Regions from separate parts of the Sedimentibacter sp. MB31-C6 genome, predicted to be linked through region 4. Evidence: riboswitches for the same ligand, from Rfam matches in the RefSeq annotation. Region 4 holds a riboswitch; each other region holds the start of a gene.
What was found. A riboswitch is a leader RNA that binds a small molecule or an ion and turns the genes downstream of it on or off. The one in region 4 is predicted to bind S-adenosylmethionine.

Region 1 (3,636 bases), 1.1 Mb from region 4:
ATTCAATAGAAACATTAGGAACATTAGACGGTCCAGGAATTCGTATGGTTGTTTTTCTTCAAGGATGCAAATTAAGATGTATCTACTGTCACAATCCGGATACATGGAATACACTGAAGACTGTATATAGCGCATCTCCTATGGAAATAGTTGAAAAAACTAAAAGATATAAACCATATTTTAAATTTAATAATGGTGGTATAACTTTTTCAGGAGGTGAGCCCTTATTACAACCCGAATTTTTGCTAGAATGTCTTAAGAGATGTAAAGAGGAGGGAATACACACAGTTATTGATACTGCTGGTGTTGGTTTTGGAGATTATAAAGAAATATTAAAATATACAGATCTTGTTATTTTAGATATTAAGCATTCACAACCAAATAAATATAAAAAAATTACTAACATGGATATTGATAACTATCATGAATTTAAAGAAGCAGTAATAAAAAACAAAAATAAAATTTGGCTTAAGCAAGTTGTAACACCTGGAGTTAATGATAATTATGTCGATATGAAGGAGTTTGAAAAAGAAGTAAATACTTTTCCTCAAAATATGGTTAAAAAAGTAGAGCTTTTGCCGTATCATACACTAGGTGTACAGAAATATGAAAGATTGAACATAAAATATAAATTAAAAGATGTGTTACCCTTATCTAAAGAAAAACTAGATGAATTAAAAACATTTTTGATAATTGAAAAATTAGTTAGATAAATATTAAGTAAATAATATAGTTTATGTATTAGGGTATTCAGTTTTTTAACAATGTAGTATAATCTTATATATAAAATATTTTGGAGACTGAATTATATGATAACAAAAGTTAATATAAAGAATGGGGATAAACTTTCTATTTTAGGTTTTGGGTGTATGAGATTACCAACTAAAGGTGGCGTTATAGATGAGGCTAGATCAATATCTATGATACACGATGCCATAGAAAAAGGTGTTAATTATTTTGATACAGCTTACTTTTATCATGCAGGACAAAGTGAATCATTGTTAGGAAAAGCATTATTAGGAGGTTATCGTGAGAGAGTTAAAGTAGCAACAAAATTGCCTCCATATATGGTAAAAAGTTTGGATAATGCAAAAAAAGTGATGTCAACACAACTAGCAAAATTGCAGACAAACTATATTGATTATTATCTGCTTCATATGCTTACAGATAAAGCAATGTTTGACAAAATGGTATCTTTAGGTGTAATGGATTGGTTAGAAGAATTAAAACTTAATAAAATAATTAACAATATAGGATTTTCATTTCATGGTAGTAAGCTGGATTTTGAATTGATATTAAAAGCGTATCCATGGGATTTTTGTCAAATTCAATATAATTACCTAGATGAAAATAATCAAGTTACAAAAGCTGGATTACAATTGGCAGGGACATTAGGTATTCCTATTATTGTTATGGAGCCATTACGTGGTGGAAAATTGGTAAATAATTTACCTAAAGAAGTTATAGATACATTTAATAGTTACGATTCAGAAAGAACACCTGCTGAATGGGCATTGAGATGGATATGGAATCACACTGAAGTAAATGTTGTATTGTCAGGTATGAGCAGTGAAATACAAGTAACAGAAAATATTAAAACAGCAGGAGATGCAAAAGCTAATTCATTTACAAAAGAAGAACTTGTAGTTTTTGAAAAAGTAAAATCTATTATGATGGACAAGATAAAAATACATTGTACAGGTTGTGGGTATTGCATGCCTTGTCCTCATGGTGTAAATATACCTGGATGTTTCTCTAGCTATAATGATAAGTATTTATTAAATGATAAATTATATCGTTGGAAGTATGCTCAAACTTTAGGTGCATTTTCTGCTAAGCCTTCCTTTGCATCACTATGCAAAGAGTGTGGAAAATGCGAAAATCATTGTCCTCAAAATATAGCTATCAGAAAGGAATTAAAAAAAGTTAACAATGAAATGGAAGGTATATTATTTAAATCACTACTTAATATCATAAGAAAAATTTTAAAAATAAGATAATGTTTTAAGTTATATTACCATAAATTAGTTAAATAACTCACTTTTTTAGAATTTCAAAAATAAATGTTGACAAAATTATATATATGTTATAAAGTAATCACTAACAATTGAATATTAACTTCTTATCTAGAGAGACGGAGGGATCGGCCCGTTGAAGTCTCGGCAACCTGCATTTTGCAAGGTGCTAATTCCGACAAAGATTATACTTTGGAAGATGAGGAGATGGTTTAGTAATTTACCCTCTCTTCTGAGAGGGTTTTATTATTTTAAATATTATTTTTAGGAGGTTGACGAATGTCTATAGATTTGGTAAGAGAATATTTAAAACAATTTAATAAGGACAATGACATTTTGGAAATGGACGAATCTACAGCAACAGTAGAATTAGCTGCACAAGCATTAGGAACAGAAGGAGCAAGAATTGCAAAATCTTTATCATTTCAAAATAAAGATGGAGCTATGATTATTGTAGTAGCAGGAGATGCCAAAGTTGACAATAAAAAGTTTAAGGAAGAGTTTGGATTTAAAGCTAGGATGCTTTCTTCAGATGATACAGTTAAGTTTACAGGTCATGCTGTAGGAGGTGTATGTCCCTTTGCTCTTCCAGGGAATATCAATGTCTATCTTGATGAGTCAATGAAAAGATTTAAAACTATGTTTCCTGCTTGTGGAAGTAGCAATTCAGCAATAGAGCTTACTTTAGAGGAATTAGAAAAATTATCAAAAAGCAAAAAATGGGTTGATGTATGTAAAAATTGGGGATGATATATGATATTGTTTGGAAACAAGGTAAAATTTATTTACCCACCAAGACAAAGAGGAAGGGAATCAGCTTCAACATATACAAATTAAGGAGGTGGGGATTATTACTCCATTAATACAAATAAAAGATTTAGGAAAAGAATACATAAGCCAAGGTAATACTGTAACTGCTCTTTCAGGAATCAACATTAATATTAACAAAGGTGATATTTATGGGATAATAGGTATGAGTGGTGCAGGAAAAAGTACTTTGGTAAGATGTATAAATTTTTTGGAAAAGCCTACAAAAGGTACTGTAATAATAGAAAATGAGGATTTATCAGTATTAAATGATAAGAAATTAAGAAATGTAAGACAAGAAATAGGAATGATTTTTCAACAATTTAATTTGTTGATGCAAAGAACTGTAGAGGATAATATTTGTTTTCCTCTAGAAATAAGTGGTGTAAATAAAAAAGAAGGAAGAAAAAGAGCAAAAGAATTATTAGAAATAGTTGGACTTTTAGATAAAAGAAAGGCATATCCATCGCAGCTTAGTGGTGGACAAAAGCAAAGAGTGGCAATCGCTAGAGCCCTTGCTACTAATCCAAAAATCTTACTTTGTGATGAAGCAACAAGTGCATTAGACCCTACTACTACCCGTTCAATTCTTTCCTTATTGAAGGATATAAATAAAAAATTAGGAATTACAATAATTATAATTACTCATGAAATGTCAGTAGTTGAAGAAATATGTGATTATGTGGCAATTATTGATAATGGTTATTTAGCAGAAGAGGGATTAGTAGAAAGTGTTTTTTCAAACCCAAAGACAGATGCCGCTAAAAAACTAGTATACCATAGTAATTCTGCAGTTGTGGAAATGAAAGGAAAG
Region 2 (3,636 bases), 780 kb from region 4:
TACTTTCTATTGTAGTATTTTGCTTTAAATACCCAAGTTTTTTACCTTTTGCTTTAAAAATGGTACCAGAATCTGGTTCTAAATTTTCTGTTAATATATTAAATAATGTAGTTTTGCCTGAACCGTTCAGTCCGATTAATCCTACATTTTCATTATCATTTATAGTAAAAGAAATATTTTCTATTATATTTTCAACTGTATAAGCTTTCGTAACATCATTACAAGATAAAACTATCATTTAAACAGTCCTTTCTATATTTTGAATAAGTTTATTGTATATAATTTTATATTTTAAATTTGACTATTTGATTATATCAATTTTATTGATACTTATCAATTGCATTATAACGATGTATAAAGATAAGCGATTTTGTATGAAACTACTTACAAAATATAATCGTAGTTAATTAATAATTGCTCTTACATAATAAAAGTAAAGTATCATAAATGTTTAAAAGAGAATTTATTAAAATTCTCCTTGTATGTTCATTCATTTCTTCTTTTCCAAAGTAAATAATGTTATTATTATCTAACTCAAAAATAACGTATTCTAAATACTTTTTATAATCTAATTCAAATTCTTGGGATAAGCTTTTCGGGAGGTCAGTTACACCTAAAATAAAATCCGTTGAAACATCAAAATATTTGGATATTTTAATTATTAATTCAATTCCTGGTTTTCTTTTGCCACTTTCATATAGTGAAACTGTTGATTCTGAAATGCCAAAGATTTTACTAAATTCTTTTGCGGTGAGTTTGTTTTTAATACGTATTTGACGAATCCTCTCATTATAATTCATAATATCGCCAACTTCCTTTTGCAAATTGATTACAAAAAGTCACCTCATAACTTTTTGAGTGTTAATCTAATTATAATGTAGACTTTGATAAAAAACAACAAAAAATTGCAAAAAGTAAATATATTTGATAATTATTGACAAAATGCAAAGTATGTTTTATTATTTAATAATACAATATAAGTTTTTTTATATAGAAGAATTGAATATTAATACGGGGGGTATTAAATTGGAATTCATCGTTGATAATTATCTTAGTATATCTAATTTTGAGTTATTATTGAATTATATTCATGAAAACACAACACAAGATGAAATTTATAATAAGCATCTATTAATTACTATAATTGGATGTATCGAAGGAAATATACAATTGGAGTTGCAAAATAATTCATTCCATATGTATTTCAATGGATATAATATTGATGGTAAAGATAAAATAGATTGTGATAATTACATTTTGTCCAGTATTTATAATAATATAAAAGTTAATAGTGATTTAAATGATTTTATAATTAAATATTTTGACTTATGGCATGGACATAATGAGAATTCAGATTTTCTTTATGATAAGTATCATAAGGACTATTTAAAAGAAAACTTTCAAATATTGTTATATGCTATAAAAGAAGATATTAAAAAGGCAGGGAATATTAAGGATAATGATAATTTAAATAAATATCAATTATTGTTAAATGATTTAATTGATAAATTTTGCAGAAATTAATTAAAAGGTATTGACATAAGTAAAAAATTAGTATAAAGTACTTTCTAATAAATGAATATTTACTTCTTATCAAGAGAGATGGAGGGAGCGGCCCTTTGAAGTCTCGGCAACCTACAGTTTACTGAAAGGTGCTAATTCCGACAAAGTATAACTTTGAGAGATGAGGAGATGATTATATTAATCCTCTCTTCAAGGGGATTTTTTATTTTGCTGTGCAAGAAGCGATATTCCTTTAAATATAATTTATTCAGGGAGGAAATATGAAAAGTAATTTTAAAAACATTGAATCTAAATTAGTGCAATCTTTAGAAGAATTTGAAGAAGGGGAATCTAGAGTATATCCATTAATCCAAAGTACTACTTATAATTATAAAGATCCAGATTATGTTGCTGGTTTATTTGATTTAACTGAAACTGGACATATGTATTCAAGAATTAGCAACCCAACTGTAGCTGCTTTTGAGAATAAAATAGCTCAATTGGAAGGGGGTGTTGGAGCTGTAGCTGTTTCTTCTGGGCAGGCTGCTACAACGATGGCTATATTAACTATTTGTAACTCCGGTGATCATATAGTTGCTGCTTCTACAATATATGGAGGAACTTTTACATTACTAGCTTCAAGTTTGAAGAATTTAGGTATTGAAACAACTTTTATAAATCCAGATAATACAGAGGATGAAATAATAGCTGCATGTAAGGAGAATACAAAGGCAATTTTTGCAGAAACAATAGGAAATCCAGGGTTGAACATATTAGATTTTTCTAAATTTTCTAAAATAGCTATAAAAGTAGGTGTTCCTTTAATAGTTGATAATACAATAGCTACACCATATTTATGTAGGCCGTTTGAATATGGTGCTAATATAGTTGTACATTCGACTACAAAATATATTGATGGTCAAGCTACAGCAGTTGGTGGAGTAGTAGTTGATGGAGGAAATTTCGATTGGAATAATGGAAAGTTTCCAAATATGGTTGAACCTGATCAAAGCTATCATGGACTAAGTTATTTTGAGAAATTTAAGGAAACTGCTTATATAACTAAGGCTAGAACCCATATATTAAGAGATTTTGGTTCTACTATGAGTGCGTTTAATGCTTTTATATATTTGAGAGGACTTGAAACTCTTCATATCAGAATGGATAGACATAGTGAAAATGCATTAAAGATAGCTGAGTTTTTAGAAAATCATGAAAATGTTCTATGGGTTAATTATCCAAAGTTAAAAAGTAGTTCTTATTTTGAATTAGGAAATAAATATCTTCCAAAGGGTGGAAGTGGAATAATCTTGTTTGGAGTCAAAGGTGGAGCTGAAGGTGGAAGACAGTTTACTAAAAAGTTGAAATGGATAAATAGTGTAGTTCATTTAGGGGATGTTAGAACATGTGTACTTCATCCTGGTAGTACAACACATAGACAGCTGTCTGAAGAAGAACAAATAGCAGCAGGAGTTATGCCTGAAGCAATAAGATTAAATGTAGGAATTGAAAATATAGATGACATTATAGCGGATTTAGAACAAGCGCTTAAATAAGTGTCACGGGACGCATACAATGCGTCCCCTACAATATGTATGCATTGCATGCATACCGCAGAACGTTACGACCCCAACGTAGGGTATGCATTGCATGCATACCGCGACACGTCCGCACCCGCGACAAATAGAAAGGAGCATATATGCCAGTTATAATACCAACAGAACTACCTGCTTACGATATAATGAAAAATGAGAATATTTTTGTCATGAATAAAAATAGAGCTGAAGGTCAGGATATTAGACCCTTAGAAATTGCTCTTGTAAATCTTATGCCAACGAAAATTGAGACAGAAACTCAATTTGTAAGACTTTTATCAAATTCCCCAATACAAATAAATGTTGAATTTGTTCATACCGTAACTCATAAAGCAAGGAACATTTCTGAGAGCCATATGAATAATTTTTATAAGAATATTAAGGAAATAAAATATAACAAATATGATGCTATGATAATTACTGGAGCGCCTGTTGAGTTAATGGAATATGAAGAAGTAGATTATTGGGAAGAAATAAAGGAAATATTGGATTTTTCTTTAACAAATGTAACTTCAACAATGTATATATGTTGGGGTGC
Region 3 (3,636 bases), 1.5 Mb from region 4:
ATCGAAGTTATCTTTAATGGCTTTCTCTATTTTTTCTTCATCAATTTTATTTGTTCCAAAAGTATCGACCATTATTGAAACTGGTTTTGCAACTCCAATAGCATAGGCAAGCTCAACTTCACATTTATCTGCTAGGCCTGCTGCAACAATGTTTTTTGCAATGTATCTTGATGCATATGCAGCTGAACGGTCTACCTTTGTTGGATCCTTGCCTGAGAATGCTCCACCACCATGTCTTGAATATCCTCCATAAGTATCAACAATAATTTTTCTTCCAGTCAATCCTGAATCCCCTTGAGGGCCTCCAATAACAAATCTACCTGTAGGATTGATAAAATATTTTGTATTCTCATCGATTAATTCAGCTGGTACTGTTGTTTTTATTACATGCTCCTTTAAGTCTTTTTCAATAGTGCTTATTTCAATTTCAGGGTCATGTTGAGTTGAAATTACAATGGCATCTACTCTAACAGGTTTATTATCATGATACTCAATGGTAACCTGTGTCTTTCCATCAGGTCTTAAATAACCCAAAATACCATTTTTTCTTACTTTTGAAAGTTTTAGAGATAATTTATGTGCCAAACTGATAGGCATAGGCATAAATTCAGGTGTTTCATTACATGCAAACCCAAACATCATACCTTGATCTCCAGCTCCTGTTGCATCGTTTTTGTCTAAATGAGTTTCTCTATACTCTGCCGCTTCGTTTACTCCCATAGCAATATCTGATGATTGTTCATCAATTGCAGTTAATACAGAACAAGTTTTGTAATCAAAGCCATACTCCGCATCTGTATAACCAATATCCTTTATAGTATTCCTAACTATTTTAGGAATATCTATATAGCAATTAGTGCTAATTTCTCCTGCTACTAATACAAGACCAGTTGTTGTTACAGTTTCACATGCAACTCTACCAAATGGATCTTGTTCATAAATAGCATCTAATATTCCATCAGATATTTGATCACAAATTTTATCAGGATGTCCTTCTGTTACAGACTCTGATGTAAATAACCATTTTTTCATTTTATGATCCTTTCTATACTTTACTTTTCTTTTCATTGTGAAAGCATAATGACTAATTTATATAGTTTAAAAAATAAAAACCTCTTCCATAGAAGAGGTTCTATCTACATATATAGCCTCATCTTTCGGAAATCCGCGGGATTTGGCACCTTGAATAAATCAGGCTGCCGGGTTTCATTGGGCCTCGTCCCTCCACCACTCTTGATAAGGATTGTTACAATTCATAATATCATATAGATTTTTTTATGTCAATAGCTGAACTTTAAATATTTTTGGAACTTAAATCCTTTTAAAACGTCTAAATAAAAGCGTATATTACAATCCTTACATTTCTATAATTTACTATATTAATTAAATAAATACATGTTAATTTATACTTTATATGTGGTATAATGGACAAGCATAAATTTAAATACATAAATACAGAAGGGAATGATTAATTTGTTTATAAAAAAAATTGCAGCTATTTCTGCTACTATGATTCTATTATTAACATCATCAGTATTCGGCAGCGACTTATACACTGTTTATGATTTATCTGAGGAAACTAGACTCTCTACGGGTATTACATATGAAAGAATTGAAAAATACACTTCTCAAGGGTGGATGAACATAAATGTTGTTCGCACAAACCTAACAGACCCGTATACAAAAGTAGAACCTGTAACAAATAAAGAAGGTGTATCTAACAGGGGAACATTAAGTTCTATGTTAAAATCATCTGGAGCTGTAGCAGGTGTTAATGGAGACTTTTTTTACATGGGAAATCCAACTTATACATATGGACCAATAATTAAGGACGGGGAAATTATCACATCTCCTCTACCTTACAGTTATGGATACCCATCAGTAACAAGATTATTGGATGGTACAGTGGATATATCACTTTGGAATCCTAATATTACACTTTATGGCTCAGATGATATTCAATATGATATTGTTGTTATGAATAAAACTTCTAATATTGATTGGGGCCCAACTATACTAACTTCTGATTGGAATAAAATGTCTCCTGGTTATAGCGGAGATAAAGATATATTAGAAGTAGTTGTAGTAAACAATACAGTGTCAGAAGTAAGGAGAAATCAACCTTCAACTATAATTCCAGAAGAAGGTTACATCGTTGCAAGTTGTAATCCTGACACAATAGAAAAAATGACAAATTCCTTTAAATCTGGGCAGCCAGTTTCATTGAATATTGAATTAGATTTTAACACTGAAAACATAGACTGGTCTTTTGGTGGGTTAAATCATCTAGTTAAAAATGGTGAAATAAATGATATTAGTGATGAAGTACTCGGTGCTCATCCTCGTACTGCAATAGGTTTTAATAAAGACAATACAGAAATGATTTTAGTAACTGTTGATGGAAGAAATAAGGAATATACAAGTATAAAACAAACAGAACTAGCTCAAATTATGGTTGATTTAGGTGCTTACAATGTTGTCAACATGGACGGAGGAGGATCTACAACTATGGGTATTGATTTCCTTAAAAATTCTAACATCACTATTGTAAATATGCCATCAGATGGATATGAAAGAAAAATCGCTTCAGGTGTTGGAGTTTTCAATACCGCACCAGATAGTAACAATGTTGACAAAATTAATATAACTACTTCAAATAATAAAGTTTTTAACAATACAGAGCTTGAATTAGATTTGGAATTTTTGAATGAATACTATACACCATTGGACATTGATAAAAGCAATGTTAGTTATTCTGTTACTCCTTCAACTGCAGGTGTAATTGAGAACAATAAATTTCTTCCGAAAAACCCAGGTAAAGCTTTAATAACAGCTTCTATAGGAGATACTAAAGGTGAAATAGAAATAGACGTAATAGATACACCCGTTGCTTTAAAATTTAATTCAGACAACCTAGTCTTAAATTATGGAGAAACACATAATTTAAATAACATTCTTGGTATTGACAAAAATGGTAATTCAGCTTATATTCCATCAGAGTATATTAATTATACTTATAGAAATAAGATAGGTAAAGTAGAAGATGGAATTTTCACTGCAGGTGATATTAATAATACTGGAGCTATAACCGCAACATTTGGCAGTGCGATTAAAAATATTCAAGTCAAAGTAGGTTACCGCTATGAAACTTTAAATAGATTTGAAAATTTAAATAACCTTAAATTAAATCTCTATCCTGAAGATTCCAAAGGAAATATATCTATTACAGATAATATTGTAAAAGAAGGAGCCAATGCATTAAAACTAGATTATGATTTCACTGATATGACTGACCAAAGTATTGCATTTGTTGATTTTGGAAAAGACGGAGAAGGCATTAAACTCGATGGTAAACCAAAAGCTATCGGAATGTGGGTTTATGGTGATGGTAAGGATCATTGGCTAAGATGCAGAGTTACTGACTCTTATGGCACACAAACTAAGATTACCTTCGAAGATGAGGTTAATTGGACTGGATGGAAGTGGGTTACAGCAGATATTCCTGATGGCATTGCATATCCTATTACCTTAAATAATATATACCTTGCTGAAATCAATGAAACAAGGAAAGATACAGGAACAATATATATAGATAATTTGAGACTTATGCATGAACCAAGAGATAAAAACCTTGGA
Region 4 (3,636 bases):
GCAGTGTTGAATTTCATAGATTCAAAATCTTCACTAACCTTTTTTATAGTCTTATGCATTAATGTAACATGTTTCTTAGAGTATGATGTTTCATCAGTAACTAATTCTTGAAGTTTCCAAACCCTATCTAAAAATCTCTTACAACCTTTAACACTACTATCAGACCATATTGCATACTTTTCATAATCACCAATAAACATAGTATATGTTCTAAGAGTGTCCGCTCCCATTTCATCTACAATTTCATTAGGATTTACAACATTTCCTCTTGATTTAGACATTTTCTCTCCATCAGAACCAAGAATCAAACCTTGAGCTGTTCTTTTTGCATATGGTTCTTTAAATGGAACTACACCAATATCATAAAGGAATCTATGCCAGAATCTAGAATAAATTAAATGCCTTGTAACATGCTCCATGCCTCCATTATACCAATCAATAGGTCCCCAATAATCAAAGTTATCTTTAGACGCAATAGCTTCATTATTTTGGGTATCCATATATCTTAAGAAATACCAAGATGATCCTGCCCATTGTGGCATTGTATCAGTTTCTCTTTTTGCATCTTCACCACATACTGGACATTTAACATTAACCCATTCTTCTATATTCGCAAGTGGTGATTCTCCAGTTTCAGTAGGTTGATAGTTTTCAACATCTGGTAATTTCACTGGTAATTGTTCTTCTGGAACTGGTACCATGCCACATTTATGACAATGAATAATTGGAATTGGTTCTCCCCAATATCTTTGTCTATTAAATGCCCAATCTTTCATTTTATAATTCGTTTTTCTTTCACCTAAATTTTTTTCTTTAAGATATTCTATAATTTTATCAATGGCATCCTTTACTCGCAATCCATTTAAAACTCCAGAATTGACCATAACTCCATCTTCAACATCAGTAAATGCCTCTTCTTCTATATTTCCACCTGCTATAACTTCAACTATAGGTATATTAAATTTCTTAGCAAATTCCCAGTCTCTTGTATCATGTCCTGGAACAGCCATTATAGCTCCTGTTCCATAACCCATCATAACATAATCAGCAACCCACACTGGAATTTTTTCTCCAGAAACAGGATTGATTGCTGTCAAACCTTTTATTTCAACACCTGTTTTATCTTTAGCAAGTTGAACTCTTTCAAATTCAGTTTTCTTTTTAGATTCTTCCTGATATTCATGTATTTCATCCATATTTGTGATTTTTGAAGCATATTTATTTAATAATGGATGTTCTGGAGCTATAACCATAAATGTAACTCCATATAACGTATCAGGTCTTGTTGTAAATACTCTCAATGATTCATCTATATCCTTAATTTTAAAATCAACTTCTGCTCCATATGATCTACCAATCCAATTTTCTTGCTCAAGTTTAATTCTTGGCAAAAAGTCAACTTCGTTTAACCCATCCAAAAGTTTATCAGCATATTCTCTTATTTTCAAAAACCAAACATCTTTCTCTAGTTGTATAACATCACTACCACATCTATCACAAACTCCATTTTGTGATTCTTCATTTGCAAGTACAACTTTACAGCTATTGCAGAAATTTACATAAGTTTTATCTTTATAAGCCAATCCATGCTTAAACAATTGAACAAAAATCCATTGAGTCCATTTGAAATAATCTGGATTTGTAGTATCTACAGTTCTTGACCAGTCAAAGGAATATCCTGCTGTCTTTAATTGTTGAGTAAACACCTTAATATTTCTGTCTGTTACTTCTCTAGGATGTATTCCAGTTTGAATTGCATAATTTTCTGTAGGTAACCCAAAGGCATCCCATCCAATAGGAAACAATACATTGTATCCTTCTAATCTTCTTTTTCTTGATATTACTTCAAGAGAAGTATATGCACGTATGTGTCCTACATGCAATCCTACTCCCGATGGATATGGAAATTCCACAAGACCGTAAAATTTCTTTTGCTCTTTATTGTCTTTCGCTTTAAAAGTTTCATTTTTATCCCATATTTCCTGCCACTTTTTTTCAATAACTTGCGGATTATATGTTTTCATGTTTAGCCTCCATATTAATCTATTTTCTTAATTATTATTTAATTGTGTTAGTGAATACAAAAAATCTTCATCCCTGCTGGGACGAAGATTCCGCGGTACCACCCAAATTAGACATTAAGCCTCACTTAAATATTATAACGGTATAACCGTTTGAAACTACTTTATTTCGCTTCAAATACTCATGGACGAGTTCAGCTTTTACAATACCGTCTCACACCGTCCGACGGCTCTCTTAAATTGTGAACAAACCTACTGCTTCCAATCACAGTATTATATTAACTTTGTGTTTAATTATATCAAAACAAAAAATTAATTGCAAGAGCTAATTGTAAAACTTTCCTCCTTTTACAATATCAAATAAAATATTTACTTGACATATAGATATTATTAGTTATATACTAATTGAAAATTAAATAAATTCATCAAGAGCGACGGAGGGATCTGGCCCTATGAAGTCCGGCAACCAATCTATGTATACGGTGCTAATTCCAGCGGTTTTTAACCGGCAGATGAGAATGCATATGGATAATATCTTTCCCAATGTCGGGAGAGATTTTTTATTTTAGGAGGATTAAATGAAAATAGTAGATAACTTTACTGAAAAAAAACCTTTGATATCCTTTGAAATATTTCCACCAAAAGCAAATTATCCGGTTAATACAATATATGATTCAATCGACGAACTATATAAGTTAGAACCTGATTTTATGAGTGTTACCTATGGAGCAGGTGGAAGTACAAAAGACAAAACAGTTGAAATTTCTTCATATATACAAAACAAGTACAATTTAACATCTATTGCTCATGTTACTTGCATTTCTTCAGCAAAAAATGAAATATATAATATATTAACTTCCCTAAATGAAAATAATGTACAAAATGTTTTGGCTTTAAGGGGAGATTATCCAAAAGACTCTGTATCAGATAATTTTCCAACCAATGGATTTAAAAATTCAGTGGAACTGATAAAATATTTCAAAAGAAATTCAAATTTGTGTGTTGGAGCTGCATGCTATCCTGAAAAGCATCCAGATGCAAAAGATTTAGATGCTGATATTAAATTTCTAAAAAGAAAAATGGATGCAGGTGCTGATTTCTTGGTAACTCAAATGTTTTTTGATAATGAAGCATTTTATAATTTTTATGATAAAGCACATAAGAAGGGCATTGATTTACCTATAATTACCGGAATTATGCCCTTACTTAATAAAAATCAAATTAACACTATAGTAAATCTTACAGGTAATACAATTCCTGAAAAATTCAGAAGGATATTAGATAAATATGCAAACAATCCTGAAGCTTTAAAAGAAGCAGGAATGTCCTATGCAATAGGTCAGATAATAGACCTATTATCCTGGGGTGTTGATGGCATCCATATTTATACAATGAATAAACCTTCCACCGCTAAAAAGATTTTAGGCAGTATTTCTGCTATTAGGAGTGTACTAACAAATGAAAGTAAATCATATCAATAGTAACCTTATCAAAATAAACATAAATGAAGCTTTAAGATACTTAGGATATAGAAACAATAACGTTGATGTAGAAACTTATAAATTACTTAATGAATCTATAATCGAATTACAAAATATATGCGAGTTTAAATATG

Region 1: another riboswitch for S-adenosylmethionine. It lies ahead of U8307_RS07905 (YbaK/EbsC family protein); the one in region 4 lies ahead of metF (methylenetetrahydrofolate reductase [NAD(P)H]).
Region 2: another riboswitch for S-adenosylmethionine. It lies ahead of U8307_RS02785 (O-acetylhomoserine aminocarboxypropyltransferase/cysteine synthase family protein); the one in region 4 lies ahead of metF (methylenetetrahydrofolate reductase [NAD(P)H]).
Region 3: another riboswitch for S-adenosylmethionine. It lies ahead of metK (methionine adenosyltransferase); the one in region 4 lies ahead of metF (methylenetetrahydrofolate reductase [NAD(P)H]).

What each region holds. Positions count from the first base shown of each region.
Region 1 covers NZ_CP142396.1:1,654,591-1,658,226, forward strand. Annotated here, with positions in the region: gene pflA (pyruvate formate-lyase-activating protein) at 1-713, shown strand, start outside; gene U8307_RS07900 (aldo/keto reductase) at 810-2,000, shown strand; SAM riboswitch class I at 2,120-2,221, shown strand; gene U8307_RS07905 (YbaK/EbsC family protein) at 2,295-2,765, shown strand; gene U8307_RS07910 (methionine ABC transporter ATP-binding protein) at 2,866-3,636, shown strand, end outside.
Region 2 covers NZ_CP142396.1:544,138-547,773, reverse strand. Annotated here, with positions in the region: gene U8307_RS02800 (ABC-F family ATP-binding cassette domain-containing protein) at 1-238, opposite strand, end outside; gene U8307_RS02795 (helix-turn-helix domain-containing protein) at 408-800, opposite strand; gene U8307_RS02790 (hypothetical protein) at 1,027-1,524, shown strand; SAM riboswitch class I at 1,588-1,691, shown strand; gene U8307_RS02785 (O-acetylhomoserine aminocarboxypropyltransferase/cysteine synthase family protein) at 1,785-3,059, shown strand; gene metA (homoserine O-acetyltransferase MetA) at 3,203-3,636, shown strand, end outside.
Region 3 covers NZ_CP142396.1:1,244,732-1,248,367, forward strand. Annotated here, with positions in the region: gene metK (methionine adenosyltransferase) at 1-1,032, opposite strand, end outside; SAM riboswitch class I at 1,148-1,243, opposite strand; gene U8307_RS05950 (phosphodiester glycosidase family protein) at 1,465-3,636, shown strand, end outside.
Region 4 covers NZ_CP142396.1:2,774,212-2,777,847, reverse strand. Annotated here, with positions in the region: gene leuS (leucine--tRNA ligase) at 1-2,024, opposite strand, end outside; T-box leader at 2,099-2,299, opposite strand; SAM riboswitch class I at 2,441-2,540, shown strand; gene metF (methylenetetrahydrofolate reductase [NAD(P)H]) at 2,600-3,502, shown strand; gene U8307_RS13380 (vitamin B12 dependent-methionine synthase activation domain-containing protein) at 3,480-3,636, shown strand, end outside.